Linked DNA regions of Geomonas sp. RF6. Each later gene encodes a partner of the first gene's protein in a complex. Links are inferred from orthologs where the notes say so. Each region holds a gene or a part of one and is shown on either strand. Other genes may lie near its edges.

Region 1 (14,439 bases):
CCGAGCCCCACGTGAAGCGTGAGCGGAGCGAGCCGAACGCCGCGGGCGGCGATCTCTGCGAGAACCGCCTCGGTAAAGTGCAGCCCGGCAGTCGGCGCCGCGACCGCCCCCTTCTCTTTGGCAAAGACCGTCTGGTACCTCTCCCGGTCCTCCCCTTCCGGCTCCCTCTTTATGTAGGGTGGGAGGGGCATCTTCCCGACCCGCTCCAGCCAGGAGGTGAAATCTTCGCAGGGGTCAAACTCGACCTGCCAGTGCCCCTCTTCCCTCGCGAGAACGACCGCGGCCATCCCCTCTGGAAGGAGGATGCGGCACCCCCCCTGCGGCGCCTTGGACGCCTTTATCAGGCACTCCCACACCTCCCCCGGCGCGCGGAGCCGGCGCACGAGAAAGATCTCCACCTTGCCGCCGCTCTCCTTCTGCCCGAAGAGCCGCGCGGGTATGACGCGGGTATCGTTTAGCACGAGGAGGTCGCCGGGACGGAAGCACCCCGGAAGGTCGCCAATGACGGACTCGCCGATCGTCCCGCACCGGCGTCCCAGGGTCATGACGCGGGAGGCGCCGCGGACCTCGGGGGGATGCTGGGCGATCAGCTCGGGGGGGAGCTCGTAATCGAAATCGGAAAGAAACATCTATGCCTTGCGAACGGCTCCGGCAAGGCGCCGGGCCGGATCTCTCTGTAGATAGTAGTGCTGCGGGTTTACTCCGGGCGGCTGTAGGCGGCGGAGAACTGCACGCCGGGATAGTAGTAGGAGAGGATCTCCCGGTAGGAGAATCCGTCCAGCGCGCGCTGCTTGGAGCCCCACTGGCACAGTCCCACCCCGTGCCCGCTCCCGGCGCCCGCCACCATAACGTCGTCGCCGAGGATAAGCAAGTCAAAGTTGGTGCTCTTCACCACGCCGTATCCGATCGCCTTCCTGAAGGCCACGCCGGGGACGCTCACCTTGCCGCGGCTGCAGGTGATCTGCACATCCTGGACGCGGCCGCTTTCGTTGCGCCCCCCCACCCGGACCTCGCGGATCCCGCTCACCGGGTACCCTGCCGACTTCAGCGCCCCTTCCACCTTTTTCAGGGGGATGGTCTGCTCCCACCGGCTCGGGTTCGCTTCCTGGCAGTACTTGCAGGGGACGCCGCGCAGATATGGAAGGGAGAGCCCCCACACCTCCCGGGAGTCCTCCGTGTGGCCGGAGCAGTTGGCGTGGTAGAAGGCCTGGATGGTGCGCCCGTTGAAGGTCAGGACCTCGCCGGCGGTCTCCTGCACCCCGCGCGCCGCCCGGCTGTCTTCCTGGTCCGCGCCGTCGTACACCTGGTCCATGACGCTCGACTCGAGCTGGTACGGCGCGTTCTTGCGGGCGGCCTTCTGGAACACCGCGTAGGAGCGGGCGATCACCGCCTGCGCCTTTATCGCCTCCATCGGCCAGGCCGAGGAAATCTCGCAGTTGATGAGACCGATGAGGTACTCCTCGAGAGGAAGCTCGTTTACCACCAAAAGCCCGCGCTCGCCGGGGCCGATCTCCACAATGCCGCGGTACCCCTTCCCGTTGACCCGCACGAGAGCCGCCGCCGTCGCGACGATACGGGAGAAGGGCCTGCCGTTCACCGTGACGCCGTCGCGGGAGCGGCGCAGCTCGATGGGAGGATCGAGACGGAGCGGTTCGCCGTTCGGACCGGTGACGAGGACGCCGTTTCCGTCGAGCGTTACCGTCTCCACCCCCTTCACCACCGCGACCCGGATCGTCTCCGGACGCAACGCCGCGGAACTGTGGCCCGCCACGAGAATGAGAAGGATTATAAGAATGCTGCGAAGAGCTTTCATTGCGGGGTTACTCGCCGATACAGGACGCCAAAAATCCCACGATATTAATCATACAAGGCGTTGCAAAGTCAATAATTTTATCTCTCTAAGCATGTGCCTTCCGATGCCCCTTTGGCAGGGCAATTGCTTCAAATCTCATTAGACCACCGCCCCGATCTGCGGCGTCCGTGGCGGAGCCCACGCCGTCGGCACCGATAGCGCGTGCTTTCGGCCATTTGAGTGAGGTGCGCCCTGACGCCTCACTCCTCTATGAGCTTGCAGTAACAGTGAAATTACGGTATATCACAGGGACCCTTGGCCATATGGCGCATGAATTACGAGACACTATGCTCAACTCGCTGAAGATAAAGATCCTCACTCTGGTAGCCTGCCTGCTGGTCTTCATCATTTCCTCCGTTGCTTATGTGAACTTCAGAGAGCAAAAGGAGCTCCTCCACGAGATAGCAAACAGAAACACCGTCCTCCTCACCGAAACGATAAAGAGCAGCATAGGGAGCTCCATGCTCTCCGGGCATACGGATGAGGTGCGGAGCATCTTCGGCAGGATCAAGACGCGCGAGTTCGTGAAGTCGCTGCGTATCCTCGACGAGTCGGGGAAGGTTCTCGCCTCCGCCACCCCCTCGGAAGTCGGCCGCCAGATACCGGAGGACCGGAACGACCCGCCGAGAACCGGCTACTGCATGATCGCTGGAAAAGAGGCGTTCCACTCCTACGCCAGGATCAGCAACGCGCCCGCCTGCCACAAATGTCACCCCGCCTCGAAAGAGATCCTCGGTGTCCTCGAAATAGGGCTCTCCCTCGACTACCTGAACGGCTTTATCGAGCGGGAGCGTCACACGGCGATCGTATCGACCTTCCTCCTCGTCTTCCTCATCCTGGCGACTATCGGCATCTTCCTTGTCTTTTACGTCGACGTCCCGATCAGGAAACTGATCAGCCACATGAGGCGGGTGGAGAACGGCGACTTCAGCCAGAAGCCGGCGATCACGAGCTCCAACGAGATGCACACCCTTTCCGAGAGTTTCAACGGGATGGTGGAAAAGCTGAAGGCGCTCATGGAGTCGAGCATCAGCCACGAGCGGGAACTCACCAAGGCGCAGGAGAAGCTCTCCTACCACCGCGAGACCCAGCTCATGAACGCCCGGCTGGAAGAGCAGATAAAGGAAATCGAGAATCTTAACATCACCCTCGAGGAGCGGATCGAGGAGATCGAGGAAGCGAACTACAAGATCGCCGACCTCGCCGGGGAACTGGAGGACAAGAACACCAATCTCGAGAAGGCGGTGGCGAAGCTCTCCACCCTCTACCGGCTCGGCCTTGCCATCAACGCCACCATGGAAGTGGAGAAGCTCTTCCAGCTCGTCGTGCAGACCACGATGGACACGCTCCACGCCCAGATCGGCTACATAAACCTGTGGGACCCGCAGCACGGGCTCCTGAAGGTGTGCACCATGATCGGGCACAAGGAATTCACCTCCGAGGGGAGCTGGTGGCCGCTACGCCCGTCCAGCATCTCCGGCTGGGTCATCGAGAACCGGAAACCGCTCCTCATCACCGACATGAACGAGTTCCCCGAGTTCGACCGCATGAGCGCCCTCGGCTTCGAGCGCCGGACCCTCATCTGTGCACCCCTCATCGTGAAGGAAGAGCTCATCGGCACCCTCACGGTGGTGAACAAGATGAACAGCTCCACCTACAGCTATGAGGAGCTGGAGCTCCTGACCACGATCGCCGCCCAGGCGAGCATCGCCATCAAGAACGCGAAGCTCTACGACGAGCAGCAAAAGACCTACCTGAACACCATCCAGGCGCTTGTATCTGCGATCGAGGCGAGCGACTCCTACACCTCCGGCCACTCCGAGCGCGTCACCCGCTACAGTCTCGCGCTGGCGAAAAAGCTGGAGCTCCCGCAGCCCCGGCTGAAGGTTATCGAGCGCGCCGCCATCCTGCACGACATCGGAAAGATCGGGATCGACCTCTCCCTCCTGCACAAGGAGGCGCGCCTCACCCCGGCCGACATAGAGGAGCTGCAGCAACACCCGACGATCGGCATGAAGATCCTCGAGCCGATCGAGTTTTTGAACGACGTCCGCCTCTGCATAGGGCAGCACCACGAGCGCTACGACGGAATGGGGTACCCGGGCAACGTCCCCGGGACGGAGCTTCTCCTCGAGTCACGCATCCTCGCCATCGCCGATTCTTTCGACGCCATGACCTCGGATCGCCCGTACCGGAAGGCGCTGCAACTCGACGACGCCATAGAGGAGCTCCTCGACAACTCCGGCAGCCAGTTCGACCCGGAGCTCGTGCGCATCTTCATCACGCTCCTGCGCACCCCCCTCTTCTTCCACAAGCAGCAGTACGCGGACAACGCACTCTCCGGGGGCGGGGATTGCCCACCCCGGCAATTCGTGCTATAAAGGCTTGTCCGCTACCGTCGCGCCAGCGGCGCGTTTATAGCACCGAACCGGTCCCAGAGGGCTACGCCCGAGTCACAGAAGCACTCCGAGGCATCCGTGCAACCTCTCCTGGAAATATCCGACCTCTCCACCCATTTCGCCCTACCCGGCGGCACCCTGAAGGCCGTAGACCGCGTCAGCCTGACCCTTTCCAGCGGCGAGACCCTTGCGCTTGTCGGCGAGTCGGGGTGCGGCAAGAGCGTCACCGCAGCCTCCATCATGCGCCTCGTTTCCCCTCCCGGGCGCATCGTCTCCGGATCGATCCGCTTCAAGGGAACTGATCTCCTGTCACTGAAAGAAGACGAGATGCGTGCAATCAGGGGGAACCGCATCGCCATGATCTTCCAGGACCCCATGACCTCTTTAAATCCCGTCCTCACTATCGGCGAGCAGGTGGCCGAGGGGGTGCGTCTGCACAAGGGGGTGGGGAAGAAGGAGGCTGCAGCCCAGGCGGTCCGGGTACTTACCCAGGTGGGGATTCCCGCCGCGGCGGAGCGCTACCGCGACTACCCCCACCAGATGAGCGGCGGCATGCGCCAGCGCGTCATGATCGCCATGGCGCTGGCGTGCGAGCCGGAGCTCATCATCGCCGACGAGCCGACCACCGCTCTCGACGTGACGATCCAGGCGCAGATTCTGGAGCTCATGGACCGGCTGAAGGAAGAGCGGGAGATGGGGTTGATCCTCATCACCCACGACCTCGGCATCGTGGCGGAGCGTGCGCACCGCACCGCCATCATGTATGCCGGGAGGATCGTAGAGAGCGCGGAGACCGCGGAGCTCTTCCGGCGTCCGCTGCATCCCTACACCCGCGGGCTCCTTGCCTGCCTGCCGCAGACGGCGGAGCCGGGGGCGCCCCTTCAGGTCATCAAGGGGGGGCTCCCGAACCTCGTGGGGGAAAGCACCGGCTGCCCCTTCAAGGAGAGGTGTCCCTTGTGCGGCGACAGCTGCCTCATAGAAGATCCGGAAACCCACGACGCAGGAGGGGGGCATATGGTGCGCTGCCTCAAGGCGCCATGACACCACTTATCCAGGCACAGGAGCTGGTAAAGGAATTTCCGGTCCGCGCAGGGGCGTTTGCCGAGAAGCGCCTGCTGCGTGCGGTGGCGGGGGTCGACCTGGAGATATATCCGGGGGAAACCTTGGGTCTTGCCGGGGAATCGGGGTGCGGCAAGTCGACGGTAGCGCGGCTTCTCACCGGCCTCACCCCCCCCACCGCGGGAAAGGTGATGTACCAGGGGCGCTCCCTCGCGGAACTCGACAAGAAGGGGATGGGACTCTTCCGGAAGGACGTGCAGATGATCTTCCAGGACCCCTTTTCCTCCTTGAACCCGCGCATGCGCGTCGCGCAGATCCTGGAGGAGCCGCTGATCATCCATGGGCTGGGGGATGCCCGCGAGAGACAGGAGCGGGTGGCCTATCTCATGAGGCGGGTCGGCCTCGCCGAGGAGCAGCTCGGACGCTTCCCGCACGAGTTTTCCGGAGGGCAGCGCCAGAGGATAGGGATCGCGCGGGCACTCGCCGTCTCACCGAAGATCATAGTCGCCGACGAGCCGGTCTCTGCGCTGGACATCTCCATCCAGGCGCAGATCATAAACCTCCTGCAGGAAGTGAAGCAGGAGCTCGGGCTGTCGCTTCTTTTCATCACCCACGATCTCTCCGTGCTGCGGCACCTGAGCGACCGGGTCGCCGTCATGTATCTCGGGCGGATCGTGGAGAGCGGCAGCCGCGACCAGGTGCTCGGGCGCTACCTCATGCCGTACACCGAGGCGCTCGTCTCCGCGGTGCCGGAAGTAGACCCGGAGAAGAGAAAGCGGAAGATCGTCACCCGCGGCGACCTCCCCTCCCCCCTCGATCCCCCCGCAGGCTGCCCCTTCCACACCCGCTGCCCGTACGCGCAGGAGGCATGCACGAAGGAGCGCCCGGAACTCCTGGAAAAGGAGCCTGGCCATCGCGCGGCGTGTCATTTCAGCATGGAGATATACAGGAAAGAGGAGAAGTGATCCCCCGCCCCACCATTTGACGCTGTCGCAGACCGTGAGCACTTCCATCCAGCTCCCCTCCGGGGCGCTCTGCTCCGGCGCGGCGCCACTAGCGTCCCCTCCCGGTGAGGAGATGATGAGAGCAAGCCGTCGGCAGCGCGTCCCTCCCCTTTCAAGGGGGAGGACAGGAGGGGGATGGGGTCCGGGGCGGCGAACCTCTACCCCATCCCCACCCTGTCCCTCCCCTTGAAAGGGAGGGGACGCCTGAGCTCCTGCCCTGCTAAAGGCACACAGGGGCGGCGGATTAAAAGAACACAAGCTCTCCCGGAATCCCCTGATGAACCTTCGTGAAAAACATCACGCAAACTTCTGTGGAATTCCGTGAAGAAGAAAAAAAACCCCGCGGGGGCGGGGAATTTGTTCAATTTACGAAATGGTAATCTGCGAAAATCTGCGTAATCTGCGGACGATCCGGTTTCCGTTTCTCTACTTCTCCGACCCGCTGACATCGAGCACCGCCACCCGCAGTGACGGCGAGCCGCCGGAGCCGAAAAAGCGCAGGTCGTCAGCCACAAGATCCACAGCGGAAAAGAGCTCCAGGATGTTCCCGGCGATGGCGATCCCCTTCACCGGATGCACCACCTTCCCCCCTTCGAGATAAAAACCTGCCGCTCCGACAGAGAAATCTCCCGAGATCGGATTGGCCGTGTGCATCCCCATCACCTCGGTAACCAGAACGCCGCGCTCGACCCCTGCGATGAGGTCTTCCAGGGAGGCCGTCCCTTTTTCGATGTACAGGTTGTGCGGAGCAAGGCGCGGCGCGCCCTTGATCCCGCCGCGCACCGCATTCCCGGTGGAGCGCTCCCCCATCTTCCGCCCCCAGTAAGTGTCAAAGAGATACCCCTCCAGCACGCCGTCGTGGACGAGCACGGTGTCCTGCTGCGGCACACCCTCGCCGTCGCACGGCGCAGTCCCCATTCCGCCGGGAAGGATCCCGTTGTCCCGCACGGTGATGAGAGGGGAAAGGACCCGCTCCCCCCTCTTCCCCGCTAGAAGCGATTTCCCCTTCGCCACGTTCTCCCCCAGAAAGGATCCGGAAAGGAGCTCCAGCATATCGGTGGCGATCCGGTTGTCGAAGACGACGGGGCAGCGCATGGAGGAGAGGCCGCGCGCGCCGAGAAGCGACGTAGCCTTCCGGCAGGCGCGCCCGGCGACAAGCTCGAGCTGCAGGTCGGCGTAGCGGTTGGAGAAGTCGAAATCCCACCCTATCTGCGCGTCCCCCCCCTCTTCAGCCACCGCCGAGACGCTGCAGGCGACGTAGCTCCCCAGGTAGCCGCAGGAGACTCCGAGGGAGTTGCGGATCAGCATCCGGTAGGTCGACTCAGAGTAGCTGCACTTGCGCACCCGCTTCACCCGCGGGTCGCAGGCGAGCGCAAGGCGCTCAAGCTCAAGGGCCCGCCCGACCTTTTCCTCCTCGGGCACCGCACCGAGCGTCTCATCGTACAGTCCCGGAATCTCCTGGCACGGGGAGGGGAGCGGCAGGCCGTAGTTGGGGTCAGGGGTCTGCATGGCGGCCGCCACGAGCGCACCTTCCACCATCCCGGCCAGCGCCTCCGGTTCGAGGCTCGTGGAGAAGGAGAAGCCGAGCCCCTCCCCCTTCTGGATGCGCACGGCCACCCCGCACGGTTCCGCGCACTTGAAGGCGTCCACCTTCCCGCCGCGCGCCTCCACCGAAAGATCCCTGCTGGAGCTCACCACGATCTCGTAGTTGTCCAGCAGCCGCTCCTTCAAGATGGCTTCCACCGCGTCCGCGTGCTGCGCCAGATCCTTTTCCATGATTGACCTCATTGCTACGTCCCGGCACCCATATTACGCCGGGGCGCTCTCCAGAAGAATCGTGCTGTTACTGCAGATCCAGAATCATGGCAATTTCATCGCAGTCGGGGAACTTCACGCACTTGATGCAGTCACCCCAAACCTTGTGCGGCAGCTGGCTTTTATCCACGATGTGGAAGTCGAGCCTCCCGAAGAAGTCGGGCTTGTAGGTGAGGCAAAAAACCCTCTTCAGTCCGAGCTCCCGCGCCTCGTCTATGCAGGCGCTGACGACGGTCCGCCCTATGCCGCGCCTCCCTGCGTCCTCCACCACGGCGACGGAGCGCACTTCGGCGAGGTCGTCCCAGACGATGTGCAGCGCGGAGACCCCCAGAATCTGCCCGTTTTCCTCGAAGACGTAGAAGTCGCGCAGCGCCTCGTAAAGCTCGGAGAGGGAGCGCGACAGCATCTCGCCGCGGCTGGCGTACCGTGTCAGAAGCTTCTGTATTTCCTTCACGTCCTCGATTTTAGCCTTACGCACCATGAACTGCCTCCTCAATCATTTCCCTTGCATGCTCCCGTGTCTTCTCCGTCACCCGCGCAGCCCCCAGCATCCGGGCCACTTCAGTCACCCGCTCCTCCCCGAGAAGAGGAGTCACCGCGGTTGTGGTTCGCCCGTCCTGCACCACTTTCTCCACCCGCAGGTGCTGATCGGCGCGCGCCGCCACCTGGGGGAGATGGGTGATGGCGAGGACCTGCTGCATTGCTGCAACCTTCTTCAGCTTCGCACCGACGAGCGCCGAGGTCGCCCCTCCCATCCCGGTATCGACCTCGTCAAAGATGAGAGTCGGCACCTCGCTCTCCGGGTGAAGCTGCTTCAGCGCCAGGAGGATGCGGGAGAGCTCCCCCCCCGACGCGGTCTTCGCAAGGGGCTTCGGCGGCTCCCCCGGGTTCGGGGAAAAGAGAAACTCCGCCCGCTCCAGACCGTAGCCGCGCGGCTCCGGGCACTCCTCGAAGGCTGTCTCGAAGACCGCGTGCGGCATGGCGAGATCCGAAAGCTCCCGCTCCATCCCGCTCTTAAGCTTCTGTGCGGCGGCGCGGCGCCCCTTCCCGAGCTCCACCCCTTTTTTGGAGATGAGCGTCGCAAGCTCCTCCAGCCGGGCATCGAGCTTCCCGCGCGACTCCTCCCGCGACGAGAGCTCCTCCAGCTCAATGTCGATCCCTTCCTTGTAGGCGAGGATCTCCGCGACCGTGTCGCCGTATTTCTTCTTGAGGCGGTGCAGAAGGTCGAGCCGGTCCTCCAGACTCGCGAGGCGCTCCGGGTCCGATTCCACCCCCGCCGCGTAATCGCGCAAGGTAAGGGAAGCATCCTCCAGCTGGGCGAGTGCCCCTTCCAGCGCTTCCGCCGCCGGAGCGAGCTTCGCGTCGATAGCGTTTGCCTCCGCCACCCCCTGCCTGATCCGGGAGAGGGCGCCGATGAGCGCTCCGTCCCCGCCGTAGAGCGCGTCGAAGGCCTGGGTGGTCAAGGTGAGGAGCTTCTCGCCGTGCACGAGGAGCCTGCGCTCCGCCTCCAGTTCCTCCTCTTCACCGACTGAAAGCTTCGCGCCCCCTATCTCCTCCGATTGGAAGGAGAGGAGATCGAGCCGGCGGGCGGCTTCGCGCTCACCCTCGTCAAGCTCCGCGATCTTTCCCTTCACCGCGCAGTATTCCTCGAAAAGTGCGGCGTACGCCGTCCGCTGCGGCAGGAGCCCGGCGAAACCGTCCAGCAGGTGCAGATGCCGGTCGCTCTTCATGAGGGTCTGCGACTCGTGCTGCCCCGATATGTTGATCAGGGCGCGGGAAAGCTCCGACAGCATGGAGGTGGTGCCGAGCCCGCCGCCGATGAAGACGCGGTTCTTGCCGCCGCGGGAGACGACGCGGCGCACCAGGAGCTCGCTGTCGCAGTCGATCCCCAGCTCGGCGACCCGCGACAGCAAGTCCGGGCGCTCGGAGAGGTCAAAGAGCGCCTCCACGCTCGCCTCGTCGGAGCCGGAGCGGATCAGATCGGAGCTCGCGCGGCCGCCGAGGATAAGGTTCACCGCATCGATGATGATCGACTTGCCGGCACCGGTTTCGCCGGTGAGGATGTTCAGACCACCGTGGAACTCCACATGGAGCTGCTCGATAATGGCGAGGTTTCTGATGTTTAGCTCTCGTAGCATGAGTCTCTCGAGATGTTTATTGGGATAGGTGAAGGAAAGGAACGGGGCGAAGGCAGGACGCCTCTAGCGTTCCCCCCATTTGAGTTTCGTGCGCAGCACCTCGTAGTAATCCTTGCTGGTGGAGCGCACCAGCCTCGTGCGCTGCTGCGCCTTGCGGATCTGCAGGAGGTCGCCGCAGACGAGGCGCACCCCGGTCTGGCCGTCGAGGGTGAGAAAGACGTCCTCGTGGGTCGACTTGAGGGTGATGCCGATCGTCACGTCCCCGGACATTACCAGGGGGCGGTTCGTGAGGGTATGGGGACAGATCGGGGTCAGGGAGACGCACTCGAGGTCCGGGTGGATGATCGGGCCGTTCGCCGAAAGTGAGTAGCCGGTGGAGCCGGTGGGGGTCGATACGATCAGCCCGTCCGCCTTGAAGGTGGTGAGGTACTGCCCGTCGACCACCGTCTCCATGTCAATGATGCGCGCCAGCGCCCCTTTGTTGATGACCACGTCATTGAGGACCCGATGCAGCTCTATCTCGCGCCCCTGCCGCTCCAGGGAGACCTGGAGCATCATCCGCTCGGAGACCTCGAAGTCGCCGCTCAGGCAGCGTTCCAGCGCCGGGTACATTTCCGAAAGGGGGATCTCCGTCAGAAACCCCAGGCTGCCGAGGTTCACCCCCAGTATCGGCACCTCGCGCCCCCCGACGTGGCGGGCGGCGGAGATCAGGGTGCCGTCCCCTCCGAGGACGAGGACGAGGTCCGCGGCCTCTGCTATCTGCTCACCGGAGAGGCACACCGCGAGCTCCGGCTGGGAGAGCCGGCACGCGAGATGCTCCTGTACCAGAGGGGTGATTTCCCGGGCCCGGAACCAGCGAATCAGGTCCTCGGCGACAACGAGACAGCGGGGGTCATGCACCTTCGCGAAAATGGCTGTTTTTTTCATCATGACCCTTTACTTGCAATGTAAACTTGGATTTACTAGCATAGATACTGTATCATGTCCATGGTAAAGTCTTCGAAACATTTCCCCGCTGAAGGCCCGCAGATTCACCCCGCGGCCTATCCCTCACAACACAAGGTGCACTCATGACAGATGAGGAATTCGGCGTTAATGACCAGCTGGACAAGGTGATGGTCATCATCAAGTCCTTCCTGGAACACTTGGAGTATACCCTCGGGAAGGACAAGTACTCCGCGACGAAGTACGACAGCTTTAACGCCCTCGCCTACGCGGTCCGCGACCACCTGGTGGAGCGCTGGCTCGACACGCAGCAGGCTTACTATAACCTCGACAACAAGAGGGTGTACTATCTCTCCATGGAGTTCCTCATGGGGCGCACCCTGGGTAACGCCCTCATCAACCTCGGGATCATGGATGACTTTCGCGAAGCCCTCTCCTCCCTTGGCCACGATTTCGACGAGATTCTGGGACAGGAGCAGGACGCAGGGCTCGGCAACGGTGGCCTGGGGCGACTTGCCGCCTGCTTCATCGACTCCCTCGCCACCATGGGCTTTCCCGCCTACGGCTACGGCATCCGCTACGAGTACGGGATCTTCCGACAGAACATAGTCGACGGCGCCCAGGTGGAGATACCGGACAACTGGCTGCGCTACCGCAACCCCTGGGAGCTCGACCGCCAGGAGCACCTGCACACCGTAAAGTTCTACGGGCGCGTCATCACCACCATAAACAAGAACGGGAAGCTCGTGCGCGAGTGGATCGACACCGAAGACGTCATGGCCATGGCGTACGACACGCCGATTCCCGGATACGACACCCACAACGTGAACACGCTCCGGCTCTGGAGCGCGAAGTCGAGCCGCGAGTTCGACCTCAAGTTCTTCAACGAGGGGAACTACATCCGTGCCGTGGAAAAGAAGATGCAGACGGAGACGATCTCCAAGGTCCTCTACCCCGCGGACAACGTCATCGAGGGGAAGGAGCTGCGCTTCAAGCAGGAGTACTTCCTCGCCTCCGCCACGATCCACGACGTGATCTACCGCTTCAAGAAGAAGCACAAGGATATGAGCCTTCTGCCGGAGAAGGCGGCGATCCAGCTGAACGACACCCACCCTACCCTGGCGATCCCGGAGCTCATGCGCGTCCTTCTCGACATCGAGGATCTGGAGTGGGAGGATGCCTGGGAGATCACCAGGAAGACCTTCGCCTACACCAACCACACCATCCTGCCGGAAGCGCTGGAGCAGTGGCCGGTATGGTTCTTCGAGCAGATCCTGCCGCGCCACCTGCAGATCATCTACGAGATCAACGAGCGCTTCATCAAGGAAGTCCGTTCCCGCTTCCCGGACGACCCGGCGCGCCTAGCGCGCATGTCGATCGTGGAGGAGCACTGGGAGCGGAAGATCAGGATGGCGCACCTCGCCATCGTGGGGAGCCACTCGGTGAACGGCGTCGCGAAGCTGCACACGGAGATCCTGAAAAACGACCTCTTCAGGGACTTCTACGAGATGTACCCGGAGCGCTTCAACAACAAGACAAACGGCATCACCCAGCGGCGCTGGCTGAAGATGGCGAACCCCCTCCTGTCGCAGCTTATTACCGACTACATCGGCGACGGCTGGACAAAGGACCTGTACAAGCTCGACAGACTGAGGGACTTCTCCACCGATGCCGCGTTTGTGGAGCGCTGGCAGCAGGTGAAAAGGAGCAACAAGGAGGGTCTTGCCGCCTACATCCTGAAGCACAACGGCGTCACCGTCGACCCCGACTCCCTCTTCGACTGCCAGGTAAAGAGGATCCACGAGTACAAGAGGCAGCTTTTGAACGTGCTGCACATCATCACGCTGTACAACCGCCTGAAGGAGAACCCGTCGCTCGACATCGTGCCGCGCACCTTCATCTTCGGCGGGAAGGCGGCGCCCGCCTATTTCATAGCGAAGCTGGTGATCCGCCTCATAAACGGCGTCGCCGCCGTGGTGAACAAGGACCCGGACGTGGCGGACCGCCTGAAGGTAGTCTTCCTCTCCAACTACAGCGTCTCGCTGGCGGAGAAGATCTTCCCCGCCTCCGACCTCTCCGAGCAGATCTCCACCGCCGGGACCGAAGCCTCCGGCACCGGAAACATGAAGTTCGCCCTGAACGGCGCCCTCACCATCGGGACGCTCGACGGCGCGAACATCGAGATCATGGAGGAGGTCGGCCGCGACAACATCTTCATCTTCGGCCTCACCGCCGACGAGGTCAGCGACCTGAAACGGCGCGGCTACAACCCGCGCGACTACTACAACGCCAACCCGGAGCTCAAGAAGACGCTCGATCTCATCTCCTCGGGATTCTTCTCCCCCGGCGCCCCCGATCTCTTTCGTCCCATCATCGAATCGCTGCTGAACCAGGGTGACAACTACATGCTCCTCGCAGACTACGCCTCCTACGTCGCCTGCCATCAGGAGGTGGCGCAGGTCTTCCGCGACCAGGCGGAGTGGGCACGGCGCGCCATCCTCAACACGGCAGGGATGGGGCTCTTTTCCAGCGACCGCACCATCGACGAGTACGCCAGAGAGATATGGGGGATCAAGCCGGTGGATGTGCGACCAGTGGTCGACCGGCAACAGAGGCGCTGATGACGGATCTTTTCAGCGCGCAGAGCGCCCAGGCCGCTCCTCTGGCAGAGAGGATGCGCCCCCGTACCATCTCCGAATACCTTGGCCAGACCCACCTTTTGGGGGAGGGGCGCCTGCTGCGCCGCCTCATCGAGACGGACCGGCTCACCTCCCTCATCTTCTGGGGCCCCCCCGGCAGCGGGAAGACGACCCTCGCCCGCATCATCGCCAACGCCACCGAGTCGCACTTCATCTTCTTCTCCGCCATCATGTCCGGCATAAAGGAGATCCGTGAAGTCGTGAAGGAGGCGCAGGATACGCTGCGCTACCACGGGCGGCGCACCATCCTCTTCGTGGACGAGATCCACCGCTTCAACAAGAGCCAGCAGGACGCCTTTCTCCCCTACGTCGAGCAGGGGACCTTCACCATCATCGGCGCCACGACGGAAAACCCCTCCTTCGAGGTCATCGCCCCCCTCCTCTCACGCTGCAAGGTCCTCGTGCTGCAACCGCTCACGGCGGAGGAAGTGGTGTCGATCCTGTCGCGTGCGCTGGAAGACACGGAGCGCGGCCTGGGGGAACTCGGTCTCGCTGCGGACCCCGACGCGCTCGCCTTCATCGCGGAGC
Region 2 (14,322 bases), 2.5 Mb from region 1 along the record:
AGCCGCTGCTGCTCCCGGCGCCGGTGATCCTGAAGGTGTCCTCCGCATCTCCGGCATTTCTGATCTTTATCCGGTACTGCGCCGCCACACCCTGTGCCGCTCCCTGGGACTTTACCTGGACGACGGCGACGTTGTGCTCGTACACTCCCTCGTCCAGATAGGTGGAGTCCGGCTCCGTCGCGATTTTAATGGAAAGGTCCGGCTGAAAGGCGGCGAGCGCCGCATCGACGCCTCCGAAACAGACGGTGCAAAAGCCCGCCAGCGCCGCCGTCACGGGCGCAACCCTCCGAAAAATAGAGACAAATAGTTTATTAATTATATCTAATGGCATACCACAAAAGATATCAGATCGCCCTCTCCAGGCAACGCGTCAAAGAAAAATTGTCTTTTCACCTGCCAAGTGGTATCAAGAAATCTGGGGCGGCTTGAGGCCGCCGTCAGGGAGGATATGATGGAGTGCTGCAGCAGGTTGTACCGGGTCGCACCGAAGGATCTGGTCTATCTGAAGTTCATACTGGAAGGGTACGAGGGGATGTGCACCATGAGCACGGTCGACCCGAAGGGAGCGATCGTGCGGGTGGAGACACCCGTTCCGTTTGCCGGGGACGTCGCGGCACTGATAGGCGCCATTTCCGGGGAGATAGCGGTCAGCGAGGTGACCGAGGGAGGTCAGTAGTGCTGGATAGATTCGACATCGAGCGGATCCTGCGCCGGGCCCTCTCCGCAGGGGGGGACTTCGCCGACATCTACTTCGAGGACTCCTCCTACAACGCGGTCCTGTGCGACGACGGGAAGGTGGAGCGTGTTCTCTCCGCCGCTGACCGGGGGATCGGCATCAGGGTCGTCAGCGACCTCTCCACCGCGTACGCCTACACGAACCAGCTCACCGAGGAGGCGCTCCTCGCCCTGGCCGACACCCTCAGCAGAGGGGTGCGGGGCGGGGCCTTCGGCGGCTCCATCGATCTCACCGAGAAAAGGGTCAGCGCCGGCTTCCCCGTGGAGATCGCGCCGGACGGTATCCCCCTCCAGGAGAAGGTGGCGCTGGTAACCCGCGCCGACCGCGCGGCCCGCGGCTACGACCGCCGGGTGCGGCAGGTCATGGCGATGTACCGCGACAACCGGGTGCGGACGCAGTGCGCCAATTCGCTCGGCGAGTTCAGCGAGGACCACGCCACCTCCACCCTCTTCACGGTGCAGGTCGTGGCGCAGGACGGCGAGATCGTGCAGACCGGGTACGAGCCTCTCGGGGCGCTGCGCGGCTTCGAGCTCTTCAATGGCGCCTCCCCTGAGGAGCAGGCGCTGAAGGCGGCGGCACGCGGCGTCATGATGCTGGGCGCCCGCAAGTCCCCCGGCGGCACCTTCCCGGTCGTCCTCTCCTCCGAGGCGGGGGGGACGATGGTGCACGAGGCGATCGGGCACGGACTGGAAGCGGATCTCGTGCAGGCGGGGACATCCGTGTACGCGGGGAGGATCGGAGAAGAGGTGGCGAGCCCCCTTGTCACCGTCGTCGACGACGCCACCATCGCCAACGCGCGCGGCTCCTTCTTCTTCGACAGCGAAGGGACGGCGGGGCAGCGCACCATCCTCGTGGAAAACGGCATCCTGAAGGGGTACATGTACGACCGGCTCTCCGCCATGAAGGACGGCTGCGCCTCCACCGGGAACGGGAGGAGAGAGTCGTACCGCATGAGGCCGATCGTGAGGATGAGCAACACCCTCATCGCCCCCGGAAGCTCCGCACCGGACGAGATCGTGAAAACGGTGCAGCAGGGGCTTTTCGTGCGGCGCATGGGGGGGGGCCAGGTGAACACCACCAACGGCAACTTCGTCTTCGAGGTCTCCGAAGGGTACCTCATCGAAAACGGGATCATAGGTGAACCGGTGCGCGGGGCGACCCTTACGGGGAACGGTCCGGAGGTGCTGAAGGCGATCACCATGGTGGGGAGCGACCTCGGCTTTGGCATAGGAACCTGCGGCAAGGACGGGCAAGGGGTGCCGGTCGCGGACGCCCAGCCAACGCTCCTTATCTCCGGGATCACCGTCGGCGGCGCCGCCTGATCCTCAGCAGGCGGCCCCACAGGAGACGCCATGGCGAAGAAGAGCGCGGGGCTTCTGATGTTCCGGTACGGGGCGTCCGGTATCGAGCTCTTTCTGGTGCACCCCGGAGGGCCCTTCTGGAGAGGGAAGGATCTCGGAGCGTGGACGATACCGAAGGGGGAGTGCCTCGAGGGGGAAGAGTCGCTGCAGGCCGCAAAGCGGGAATTTGAAGAGGAAACCGGTGTGCAGCCGCGGGAGCCGTACCGCAAGCTCACACCGCTGAAGCAGCCGGGGGGGAAGACGATCAGCGCCTGGGCGTTCGAGGGTGACTGCGACCCCGCGAAGGCGCACAGCAACACATTTACCATGGAGTGGCCGCCAAAATCGGGTCTGCAGTCGGAGTTTCCCGAGGTGGACAAGGCAGATTGGTTTCCGCTTCAGTTGGCCCGGGAGAAGATAATCAAGGGGCAGGCAGGTTTCATAGACGAGTTGTGTGCACTCCTCGACGCGCCGTAGCGGCCGGTGGAAAGCAGGCTTTCACGTGCAGATCAAGACACCGTACGGTGTCCTTTTTATAAGAAGGAGCGCTAGTGTCATCCCAGAGCTTGATGTGGATTATTTTTGTAGCCGTTGTTTCCGTTATGTTTGTGATCGATCTCTGGGTCAACCGCCATAGCCACGAAATAAAGTTTCGTGAGGCGCTTTTGTGGACCACCGTCTGGGTATCCCTGGCCCTTCTCTTCAACGGCGCCGTCTGGTATTTCCTCGGCAAGGTGAAGGCGCTGGAGTTTTTCACCGGCTACGTCATCGAGGAATCTCTCTCCGTAGACAACCTCTTTGTCTTCATCATGATCTTCTCCTACTTCAAGGTAAGCCGCGCCCACCAGCCGAAGATCCTCAAGTGGGGCATCCTCGGCGCTCTCGTGATGAGGGCGGTCTTCATCGTCATGGGGATCGGGCTCATGGAGAAGTTTCACTGGATGGTCTACCTTTTCGGCGGGATCCTTGTGGTGACGGGGATCAAGATGTGCTTCGGCGGAGACGACGAGATTGAGCCGGAGAAAAATCTCCTCGTGCGACTGGTGCGCACCCGCTTCCCGGTGACGAAGAGGCAGCATGGCGACCGCTTCTTCGTCCGAAGAAATGGAGTCACCGCGGTAACCCCTCTATTCCTGACACTTCTGGTGGTCGAGTCGAGCGACGTCATCTTCGCGGTCGATTCGATCCCGGCGGTCCTTGCGGTCACACGAGATCCCTTCATCGTGTACAGCTCCAACGTCTTCGCCATCATGGGACTGCGCTCCCTGTACTACCTCCTCGCCCATGTGGTGGACATGTTCAGGTACCTGAAGCTCGGGGTCTCCTTCATCCTCGCTTTTGTCGGGGTGAAGATGATCGTGAGCGACCTGTACCCCATCGCGCTGCACGTCTCCCTCGGCGTGATCATCGGGACGCTCGTTCTTTCGATCGTTGTGTCACTCGTGGCGGACAAGATGCATGGCAAGCACGGGCACGCCCCGAAGGGGAAGTGAGAAGGGAGGAGCCATGAAGATCGGGGTGATATCCGACACGCACAAGGTGATGCGCCCCGCCGCGCTGGAGGCGTTGCGCGGCAGCGACCTCATCGTGCACGGAGGGGACGTCTGTTCCCAGGCCGTGCTGGAGGCGCTGCGGGAAATGGCGCCACTTGTGGCCATACGGGGTAACTGCGACAAGGGAGCCTGGTCGGAGAAACTGAAGGATGTAGAGGAGTTTGAGGCGGGAGGAGCACGCTTCCTGGTGATACACAACGTGCACGATCTGGAGGCGCTGCCGGAGGGGGTCCGGTGCGTCATCAGCGGGCACTCCCACAAGGCGGCTGTCACCAGGAAGGAGGGGGTGCTCTACCTGAACCCCGGCAGCGCCGGCCCCCGAAGGTTCCACCTCCCCGTCACCGTCGCGCGGGTGGAGGTGGTCGACGGAAAGGTCGACGCGGAGATTGTGCGGATCGAGGAGTAGGCTCGCACGTCCCCTCCCCCCTTGCGGGGGAGGGACAGGGTGGGGGGGAAGGCGCCACCATTTCAGCAGATGGCAGCTTCACCCACCCCCTGTCCCCCTCCCGTCAAGGGAGGGGGATCTTGCGGTCCGACCTGTCCGACTCACCCCGCAACCACCTGTGCCATCAGCCTCTCGCGTATGGCGCACGCCTCGCGGGCGCTCTGCCCGGAGACGCTCCCTTCACCCATGTCGGCGCGCTTTATCTCGTCACTGTAGGAGATGAAGCCCAGCAGCTCGTGCTCCGGGAGCGCCGCCTCTATAAACTCCCTGTCCTTCTCGTTCTGGACCTTGCTCCCCACCACGAACACTTTCCTGATCCCGATGTCGGAGGCAAGGCGGGTGATCTGCTGAGCGGTCTGTACGCTGCGCTGCCCAGGTTCGACTACGACGATGACGCCGTCCACCGACTCGGCCGTTCCACGCCCGAGATGCTCGATACCCGCCTCCATGTCCATGATGACGACGTCGTCACGCTCCAGAAGAAGATGCTTCATCAACCGCTTCACCAGGGTGTGTTCCGGGCAGACGCACCCCGTCCCCCCCTGCTCCACCGTCCCCATCTGCAAGAGGCGGACTCCGTCGTGCTCGACGCTGAAGGTGTCGGGGAGATCGTTCACCTGCGGGTTCAGCTTGAAAAAGGACCCGTACCCTTCCTGGGCGCCGGTGCGCTCCTTCGCGAGATCCTTCATCCGCGAGATCGGCTGCACCTCGGTAAGAGCGGCTGCGGAGATCCCGAGCGCAGTGGCGAGATTGGCGTCGGGATCGGCGTCCACCGCCAGCACCCGCCCGCCGTGATCGGCAAAGGAGCGCGCCAAAAGCGCCGCAAGCGTCGTTTTCCCCACCCCGCCCTTCCCGGTGATCGCTATCTTTACCCCTTTCCCGGAGGAGCTGCAGCTCTCCTCGTGGTGATGGTGATGATGGTGCTCATGATCGTGATCGTGCCCTTGACACATCGTGCTTGTTCTCCCTGGGGATTGCCCCCATCCCCACCCTGTCCCTCCCCTTGAAGGGGAGGGAACGTGAGGCCGGTTGTTGCTGATTCCTGCGTCCTTCAGGGTGTTTCCTAAATCCTGTTCCTAGATCCCCAGCGCCTTGCGCCGCCCCTGGATCACCTGCAGCAGCTTGTCGGCGGCTGCCTCCGGATCGAGCTCGACGAGGAAGTACCCGCCGAAAAGATCCTTCGCGGTCGCGGTGAGGAGCTCGGTTACCACCGGGGAGCCGGTTACCTGCGGCATGGTCCCGAGGTGAGTCGGGATGCCGAGCGCCACGCTCCAGGTGCCGATCGCCACTGCCTTCTCGCTCATCGCCTCGGAGGCGGATGCCACCAGCGGCAGGGCGTCGAGATCGACCCCCAGCTTGTTGGCGACGGCGACCGCAACCTCGACCGCACGGCTGTTGTCTACGCAGGAGCCCATGTGCAGCACCAGCGGCAGAGGGCCGTTCAGGCCGGCGGCGTTGCCGACGGCGGTAAGGACCGCTTTCAGCCCTTCACCGGCAAACTTCTCCGTCGCCTCCTGGTTCATCAGGCCGTGCTTGGCAAGCGCCCCCGCGCCGCACCCGGTGGCGAGGAGAAGGACGTTGTTCGCCGCGAGCTTCTTCGCGATGGTGACGAAGGCGCTGTCCTGCGGCACCTGCGGGTTGTTGCAACCTGCGAAGAGGGCGACCCCCTGGATGTTGCCGTTCACGATGTTGTCGATGAGGGGCTTCAGCGGGTCCTCCGCGTTGACAAGGCTCAGCGCACCGACAATCGCCTCCGTGCTGAAGCCGGCAACGGCGGTTGTCTTCGTGTCCGGAATGTGCACCCTTGCCGGGTTGCGCCGCTTGAACGCCTGGATCGCCGTGTCCACGATCTGCCGGGCGCTCTCCGTCGCGGTCTCGGTGCGCAGCGGAATGTGCGTCGCGCCCGGCATCTTGTTCTCATCCAGCGTGGTGATGACCTGGGTGTGGAAGCAGGAGGCAATTCCCGCCACCGACGGCATGATGCACTGCACGTCTACGACCATGGCATCGACCGCGCCGGTCACCAGCGCAAGCTCCTGGGAGAGGTAGTTGGCGGCCAGCGGGACGCCGTGGCGCACCATCACCTCGTTTCCGGTGCAGCAGATCCCCACGATGTTGATCCCCCCCGGGGCCCCCGCCTTGATCGCCTCGTCGTTCATGAGGGCGGCGACGTCACAGACGACTTCGCTCAGGAGCGGGTTGTGGCCGTGCACCGCGATGTTCACCGCGTCCTCACGGAGCACGCCGAGGTTCGCTGTGGTGACCACCGGCTGCGGCGTCCCGAAAAGGGCGTCGGAGAGCTCGGTGGCGAGGCACATGCCATCGTAGTCGGCGAGCGCCCCTTTCACCCCCCCGAGGATCAGGTTTGCCGGATCCGCATCGCAGCCGACCAGGGTCCGTCCCATGATGTTGGTGATGGTAGCGTCGATGTTGTGCGGCAGTACGTGCAGCGCGCCGAGTTTTTCCAGGCGCTTTTCCGTGAGGGTGGAGGAGAGCCAGGTAAGGCACTGGTCGTGGTCCTGGTTCTGGAAGTCAAAGAGGGTCACGAGCGCGATTTCCTTCGCGATCTCGGCTATCTCCTTCCCTTCCGTCTCGATCTTCAGCTTCGCAGCGATGGAGCGCAGCTTCGCCTCGTCGCGGATCTGGTAGGCGGGGAGCTTACCCTCGGCGACTCCGAGGAGGGCGATCGTTATGTGCCGGCCGTGCTCCGAGTGTCCCGCGGCACCGGCGGCGATCATGCGGATCACGTTGCGCGCCACGATGGTGTCGGCATCGGCGCCGCAGATCCCGCGCTGCGGGCCGTCGCCGAAGGGGTCGACCCTGCAGGGGCCTTTCCAGCAGATGCGGCAGCAGACGCCAAGCTGGCCGTAGCCGCATTGCGGCTGCATCGCCTTGTAGCGGTCCCACACCGTTTCGATCCCCTGTTTTTTCGCCAGGGGGAGAAGCTCGGCTGCGGACGGATCGGTCGATTTGTTGAGGCTCATAGCGTTTCCTTCCTTTTCTTGAGGTATTTATGAGATTGAGCGAGCTCCGCCACCCTGGCCTCGCGCAGTGTCTGGCGGTATTCCTCGAGATCGATGAGGCTGAGCGCCTTCCTGGGGCACCCCTCCACGCAGGCGGGGGTTTCCCTGCCGGTGCCGGCGCACAGGTCACATTTGTGGGCGACACCGCGGTTGGTGCGGGTGCGGGCAGGACCACCGTCGCCGCTCCCCTTCACGCTGATGGCGCCGAAGGGACAGACCATGACGCACGCCTTGCACCCCATGCACGTCTGCTGCTGGATGGTGACCAGCCCTTCTTCCTGCCGGATCGACCCGCTGGGGCAGGCGAAGGCGCACGGCGCGTCCTCGCATTGCCGGCACTGTACCGGCATCATGATGTCGGCGACTGCGACGACCTTCGTGCGGGGGCGCAGCGTCATCCCCAAGAGCGCCGAGGTGTGCAGATCCTTGCCACCGTGGGCGACCGCGCATGCCAGCTCACAGCTGTGGCATCCGAGGCACTTCTCCGCATCGCAGAAAACGATGGCATTTTCCCGCTGCTGAATTTTCTGGTTCATTGACCTCTCCTTTGCAATTTCACTGCTCCCTTTTCTGTCTCCGCTCCGGATGACTCGCCCGCGGTGCCATCGGCGCTCACGCTGCCGAGAGAGCTTCCAGCCTGTCAAGCCTCAGCTCCCTTCCGGTCAGGAGCTCCGTATCGCCGCTGCCGCACACCGGGCAGCGGAAGTCGTACCTCTCCACCCGGTAGATCTTCGTGCACTCCCGGCAGGAGCAACTCACCGGCACCTCTTCGATGACGAGATCCGCCCCCTGTGCCGCCGTCCCCTCCGAGAGCGCCTCGAAGCAGGCGCGCAGCGTCATCGGCTCCACCGCGGCCATTCTCCCCGCCTTCAGAAAGACCCGTCCCACGCGCTGTACGTCGTGGCGTTGCACGGTGTCTTCGATCAGCTCCATCAGGCTTGCCACCAGCGACATCTCGTGCATGCGCCCTCCGTCAGCGGTCCGTGCAGGAGATGCACGGATCGATGCTGTTAACGATGAGAGGGATATCGGCGAGCCGCTCCCCCCTGAGCATGAAACCGAGGGCATCCCAGTTCATGAAGCTCGGCACCCGCCACTTCAGGCGCACCGGGAGCTGGGAGCCGTCCGTCACGAGGTAGTACAGAAGCTCCCCGCGCGGCGCCTCCGATTTCGCGATCGCCTCCCCTGCCGGGACCTCCGGCAGAACCTCCGGCGCTACCGGGCCGCCCGGCATCCTCTCCACGCACCGCTCGATGATCCCCACCGACTCCCGCGCTTCCCGCAGCCTCACCAGGGCCCGGGCCCGCACATCCCCCCCCTCCTCCACAACGACCTCGAAGGGGAGATCGGGGTAGGCGAAGTAGGGGCTCTTGCGCCGCGTGTCGTACCCGATGCCGCAGGCGCGCGCCACCGGCCCCACCACGCCGCACGCCTTCGCCTGCTCCGGGGAGAGGACCCCCACCCCTTCCATCCGGGCGCGCAGCCCGGCGTCCGAGCCGAAGAGGGAGAGAAGCGTTTCCAGCGGCTGCTTCATCTTTTCCATCTGCCCCTTCAGGTAGGAGAGGGCTTCGGGGGAGGGATCGTAGCGCACGCCGCCGAGGCAGTTCGCCGCGAGGTCCATGCGGTTGCCGTAGATCGCCTCCTTGGTGTCCTGCATGATCTCGCGCAGCTCCATGATCTCCTTGAAGAGGGCGTCGCGCCCCGCGATGTGGGCAAGGAGTGCGCAGTTGAAGAGGTGCGAGGCGATCCGCTTGATCTCGTCGGCGATGACGCGCAGGTACTCCGCTCGCTCGGGGATCGCGATACCCGCGATCTCCTCCAGGGCCATGCAGAAGGTGGAGGGGTGGCTGTTGGAGCAGAGCGAGCAGAGGCGCTCAAGGAGCGTGATGTTCTGGTAGAAGTTGCGCTTGAGGACGAGCGTCTCCAGTCCGCGGTGGCTCTGCCCCGCCACCACGTCCACCGTGGCGACCCTGTCACCGTCCATCTCGAGGTTGAAGTACATCGGCTCTTCGAGCTGGAGCTGGCGGGAGTCGAGGGTAATGATGGAAGCCGTCATCGTGCCCCCTCCTTTCCCTGATCGAGGAGGACCTTCTCAAAGAGGGTCTTCGGGCTCGCCGCATTGATAAAGGAGGAGTAGGGGATCAGCCGCTCCAGCGCGGCAGGCTCCAGCGACTCGTCCAAAAAGAGGCGGCGCGGGTCGGGGTGACCTGCGACCTCGACCTCGTAGAGCTCCATGAGCTCCCGCTCGTTCCAGTCGGCGCTGCGAAAGATCGGGGTGAGGGATGGAACGGTGGCACCGTGCAGCGGCAGGGGGACAGTGACGGTGAGGGTGGCGCCGTCGAGGTCGAAGTGGTAGGCGAGTTGGCGGGCACCCTCGTCAGCTTTTCCCGCGCAGAGATACCCGGTGATTGCGGAGAGCCTGCCGTCGAGCTCCTGCACCCCCTGAGCGACGGGGAAGAGATCTGCGGCGGCGACCGTGCACCAGCCGGTCTGCACTCCTTTGCCGGAGGCGCGCCAGGAAATCTCCACCTCCTTGCCGGCGCTCGACCGAAGCCGCGCCGCTACCTTTTCCTGAAATTCGTTCATCGTCTGACTCCTAGAAGCGTCTCCGCCTGTCGGCACTCGGGGCAGAGGTTCTGCAGGCGGACCAGGTCCCGGTTCACGCCGCGGAAGGCGAGCCGGATCAGGTCAGTCGGCACCGGGAGGATCGGCTCACCGCAAACCGCGCAGGGGCGGTACGGGATGGAGGCGCTCTCCACGAAATCCGCCTTCTCCTCCCGGGAGTGCGCCGTGTGCCAGTTTCCGGTCTGCTTCAGCGCGCCGGTCTTGCAGTAGTGCGTGCACAAGCCGCAAAAGGCGCAGGCATTGTGCTGCAGGGAAAAGTGCACGCCGTCGCCGTCCTCGGTGAAGGTGATCGCCCCTCCGGCGCAGACGTGCTCGCACATGCGGCACGCGGCACAGGCGGCTGGGTCGTAGGAGAGCTTGCCGCGAACGGCGACGCCGGGCCCCTCCGGCGCAGGCGCTGCGGGGGCGTCCTCGGCGGCAGCGGGGGAGAAGGAGGGGAGACCTGTTTTCTGGCGCCAGAGCGCGGCCGCTCCCTGCATCCCCTCCATGATCGCCTGGGGGCGCGGAGGGCAGCCCGGCACATTGACCTCGACGGGGAGGTAGCGCTCGACGGGGCCCGCGATCGCGTAGCTGTCGCGGAAGACGCCCCCTGAAGCGGGGCAGACGCCGACGGCGACGGTGACGTGCGGCTCCGGGACCTCGGCATAAAGCTGAAGAACCTGTTCCTTCACCCGGACAGTCAGCGGACCGGTAATGAGGACGATCTGGGCCTCGGCGGGATCTTCGGTGAGGACGAAGCCTGCGCGTTCGAAGGAAAAACGGGAGAGGCAGGCGGTGGCGGTGAGTTCGACGTCACAGCCGTTGCACGAGCCTGCGTTTATGCGCAGCAGCCTCAGAGGGTGGTTTGCTTCCTGTCGCTCCGCTGTCATGGAGACTCCAATGTGCAACTAATTGCGTGAAGCAGCGTAGTGTGGGGTGTGGGATGCAGGACGACTATAGGAGAAAAGAGGAGGGAAGATCTGTCAGGTCACCGACAGTTTCGCAAAAAAGACGGTGACTTAGTGTTTACATTAAAACAGGACAAGCTGGTTTTCGCCATTGGTCCCGGGAGCGGAAGCGGGGAGAGGAATCTTTTCCGATAGAGAAAAAAGCAGCCTGGGGGAGCGTGGGTACATTGCCACGAAGCACTGCAGGAGAACTAACGTTCCCCCCTTTGCGAAGGGGGGGACGCGAGGCCCCCTGCGGCCCTTCATTGGAACATGTTACGGCTTCCCCGGAACTCTCGGATGAGCCTTTGCGAGCGTCCTTTTGCTACTTCTCGGAATCCTTCCACGTCCTCAGCGCCTCGAGGTCGCGGATGATGAGGGTGCGACGGTCCTTCTTTTCGATGATGCCGCGCTTGATGAGTCCGTTCAGGAAGGTGGAGATCGTCTGCCTCGTCGATCCGACGAGAAGCGCGATGTCTTCGGTGGAGAGGCCGAGTTCCACCAGGATCCCACCCTCGACCGCCTGGCCGCGCTGCACGGCGGACTCCACCAGGAAGTCCACCAGACGCAGGTGCACGTCCTTGAAGGCGAGCCCCTCTATGATGGAGATGGAACTGCGGAAGAGGGATCCGAGAATCCTCATCATCCCGAGGGAAATGGCGGGAATTTCTGTGGCTTTCTGCTGGAAGCGCGCAGTGCTCACCTCGAGGATCTCGGTATCCTCCAGCGACTGCACAAAAGCCCGCGTGTGCGTGCTGAAGAAATCGCCGGGCTCCAGGAAGGCGAGGGTGAATTCCTTGTCCTCAAAGGCGAGGTACACCCGCAGCCGCCCCTTCTTCACCATGAAGACGACGTCTATTTCGTCGGTGGGAGAGAAGATGATCGTCTTGCGGGGGAGGCGCCTCGGCTTGAACTCCTTGGTGAACTCGGCGAGGTCCGGCGACTGGTGCATCTTTCCGTGCATGAGCTTCCCTTTGCCTGGTGCTGCGCTACGCCCTTAGCGGGCCGAGGCGATGCTGAAGCGGCCGATCTCCTCACGCAGCATGTCGATCTGGCCGGCGAGGTTCCCCAGGCTGTCCACGAGGACGATGACGCCGTCCAGGTTGCTTTCCGTGGCGGTGGTGATGTTCTCCACCGCGGGGAGAATCATGTCGCTGCCGCGGCTCTGCTCGTCGCACGCCTGCTTGATCGCCTGAATCATCTCGGTGATGTTCTCGGTCGATTTGGCGATGAAGTGGCCGGTGTGACTCTGCTCCCGCGTCGAATTCTTCAGCTGCATCGTGAGGGTATTCATCTTCTCCACCTCGGCCATGATGAAGGCGCTCCCCTTCCCCTGCTCGCTGGTGGCCGACGCTATCTGCCGCACCATCTCCGCGACCTGCGCCATCGCCTCGCGAATCATCTGGCTCCCCTTCGCCTGCTCCATGGTAGCCCGTGCGATGCTTTCCACCTGGGCCGTCGCCATCTGCACGCCGGAGACGATCTTTACCAGCGCCTCCCCCGATTTCTGCGAGAGCGACTCCCCTTCGTTGATGCTGCGCTCCGCCTGCCCTATCGCCTGCACCGCGCGGCGCGTCTCCTCCTGAACCCCCTTGATGACCTCGGCGATCTCCCTGGTGGAGCGGCTGGTGCGCTCGGCGAGCTGCTTTATCTCGTCGGCGACGACCGCGAATCCCTTGCCGTGCTCGCCGGCCTGCGCCGCGATGATCGCCGCGTTGAGGGCGAGAAGGTTCGTCTGCCCCGCCACGTCATCGATGACGGAGAGCATCGCGCCGATGTCGCCGGTGCGCTGGGAAAGGTTGCTGATGACCTCAGCGGTGATGTGGGAGGCGCTCTTGATCGCCTGCATACCGGCGATTGCCGCGTCGACCGCCTCTTTCCCCATTTCCGCGTCGCCGCGCACCGCCTCGGAGATGGCGGCCGTCTCGCGGGCGTTTCTTTCCACCTGCTTGATGGAGCTGTCCATCTCCATGATGGAGGAGGAGGTCACGTTGGCGGTGTCCATGAGGCTGGAGGCGCTGTCTTTCACCTGCTTGATGGAGGCGGTCATCTCGCCGACGGAAGAGCTCACCTCCTCCACCGACTGGGCGAGGCTCTCCGCGTTCAGCGCCACTTCCTCCACGCTGGCGGCGAGCTCGAGGATCGAGGAGGTGCTTTCCGCCGCGGACTGGGAGAGCCCGTCGACGCCGCGGGTGACCTCTTCGATCGATTCCCTGATCTGGCCGATGGCGGTGGAGGTCTCGGTGACGGCACCGGCCTGCCGTTCGGCGGCCCCGGCTACCTGTCCGGAGACCCCCTGGATGGTGGAGCAGACCCCGCTCAGCTCCTGGCTGGAGGCGTTGATCTTTCCGACCATGGCGGCGAGCTTCTCCGTCATGACGTTGAATTCCCGCGCCAGCTCCCCTATCTCGTCGTTTGTGTCTATCTCCAGTCGACGGCTGAGGTCCCAGGTGGAGGTGACGCCGGCGATGTGTTCCCTCAGCGACTCCAGGAGCAGGATTCTTTTGCGCAGGGAGAGGTAGAGGAAACCGATGGCGGCGGTGAGCATGACGGAGAGGATCAGGATGTCGGCACTGAGGGTGCGCCAGCGTTCCAGGCCGCTGCTTTTCCAGATGAAGGCGAGAACACCGAGGAGGACGATACTGAAACCGCCGAGGGAAATGATGGTGGCGGTGATCTTCTGACGGATGGTGGTAACTTTGCGCATTAAACCTCTCTCCTGAGAAATCTGCTGCCGTCCTGCCGAAAGATCCGCGTTGATCTGTTGCAATGGTCACCGAAGCGAAAGGGACAATTGCAGACGGTACCGGGATCTTTAGGTGTATGCACAATAGATAAAAGAAGGGGCAAAAGTCAATAAAATCATTGTGAAAGGCGGAGAAAAAGGGTGCAGCGGAAGGAGTGAAGGAGGGGCGCGACCCGGCGGGGTGGAGTCTTCGGTCGGGGGGCGCTGTAGCGGGCGCTGCCGGGTGATAGTGGAGGGAGCGCGACACCGGCGACGGGGGGAATAGCGGTAGCGTTTTCGAGGTGCACGTTTATGAGGTGCGACTCAGGGGACGCCGAGATGCCGGGAACGCCTGCGGCTTATCCCGGCCTACATGGAGATGCGTGCATACGGTGAAGTCGCCCCCTCCCGTGACGGGAGGGGGGTCGATCGCCTCGACTGAAGATTTACTGCGGCCCCACCAGCACCTCGGGGAGGAAGACGCCGGGGCGGCTGGGGTCCTGGAAAAGGATGCTCGGGCCGTCCTGGATGGCGATGTCCAGCCGCAGATCCCGGTTGAAATCACCGAGCGCCACGTACTCGGGGGTGAAACCGTCCGGGTAGCTCGCGGAGAAGAAGAAATTTCCCGGTGCTGCGCCGTTTTGCAGGAAGACGGAGACGGTCCCGGCATTGGTCGACAAGATGACGGTGGAGGCGGCGGCTATGTCGGGGAAGGTGTCGCCGTTCAGATCCCCCAGCGCGACGTTTCTGGTGCCCCCCGGCGCTGCAATGTTGCGCGCGGCAAGGAAATTGCCGACAACGTCGGGGTCCTGCAGGAGAACCGAGACGGTGGAGTTTGACCCGTCGGCGGGAGATCCTATGTTCGCCACGACGATGTCGTCGAGCCCGTCAAGGTCCATGTCCGCCACCGCTATGCCGTTTGGTTCCACCCCTGCGACAAAGGAGGCAG

Evidence for each region.
Region 2: the proteins of LPW11_RS22060 (region 1) and LPW11_RS11580 are in contact, whole or in part, in a solved structure (PDB 5NJ9), measured with the Escherichia coli proteins. The link is inferred for Geomonas sp. RF6 from one-to-one orthologs.

What each region holds. Positions count from the first base shown.
Region 1 is NZ_CP087999.1:5,183,503-5,197,941, forward strand. The notes cover bases 5,916-8,898. They hold LPW11_RS22060 (TldD/PmbA family protein), read right to left. Parts: upstream 8,091-8,898; coding sequence 6,741-8,090; downstream 5,916-6,740. Other genes in these bases: LPW11_RS22055 (ABC transporter ATP-binding protein), read left to right, coding at 5,916-6,275; LPW11_RS22065 (N-acetyltransferase), read right to left, coding at 8,158-8,610; recN (DNA repair protein RecN), read right to left, coding at 8,600-8,898. Also shown: tRNA preQ1(34) S-adenosylmethionine ribosyltransferase-isomerase QueA, read right to left, coding at 1-629; LPW11_RS22040 (SpoIID/LytB domain-containing protein), read right to left, coding at 698-1,813; LPW11_RS22045 (HD-GYP domain-containing protein), read left to right, coding at 2,140-4,233; LPW11_RS22050 (ABC transporter ATP-binding protein), read left to right, coding at 4,330-5,292; more of LPW11_RS22055, read left to right, coding at 5,289-5,915; more of recN, read right to left, coding at 8,899-10,267; LPW11_RS22075 (NAD(+)/NADH kinase), read right to left, coding at 10,331-11,194; LPW11_RS22080 (glycogen/starch/alpha-glucan phosphorylase), read left to right, coding at 11,338-13,833; LPW11_RS22085 (replication-associated recombination protein A), read left to right, coding at 13,833-14,439.
Region 2 is NZ_CP087999.1:2,675,246-2,689,567, reverse strand. The notes cover bases 1-2,866. They hold LPW11_RS11580 (TldD/PmbA family protein), read left to right. Parts: upstream 1-675; coding sequence 676-2,058; downstream 2,059-2,866. Other genes in these bases: LPW11_RS11570 (TerC family protein), read left to right, coding at 2,628-2,866; LPW11_RS11575 (NUDIX domain-containing protein), read left to right, coding at 2,089-2,553; LPW11_RS11585 (DUF4911 domain-containing protein), read left to right, coding at 452-676; LPW11_RS11590 (COG1470 family protein), read right to left, coding at 1-274. Also shown: more of LPW11_RS11570, read left to right, coding at 2,867-3,569; LPW11_RS11565 (metallophosphoesterase family protein), read left to right, coding at 3,583-4,035; LPW11_RS11560 (ATP-binding protein), read right to left, coding at 4,176-5,027; cooS (anaerobic carbon-monoxide dehydrogenase catalytic subunit), read right to left, coding at 5,151-7,058; LPW11_RS11550 (4Fe-4S dicluster domain-containing protein), read right to left, coding at 7,055-7,633; hydrogenase maturation nickel metallochaperone HypA, read right to left, coding at 7,710-8,060; LPW11_RS11540 (hydrogenase large subunit), read right to left, coding at 8,071-9,153; LPW11_RS11535 (NADH-quinone oxidoreductase subunit C), read right to left, coding at 9,150-9,683; LPW11_RS11530 (hypothetical protein), read right to left, coding at 9,680-10,591; LPW11_RS11525 (Crp/Fnr family transcriptional regulator), read right to left, coding at 10,974-11,612; LPW11_RS11520 (methyl-accepting chemotaxis protein), read right to left, coding at 11,646-13,355; LPW11_RS11515 (FG-GAP repeat domain-containing protein), read right to left, coding at 13,820-14,322. UniProt on the Escherichia coli protein: Metalloprotease involved in CcdA degradation. Suppresses the inhibitory activity of the carbon storage regulator (CsrA).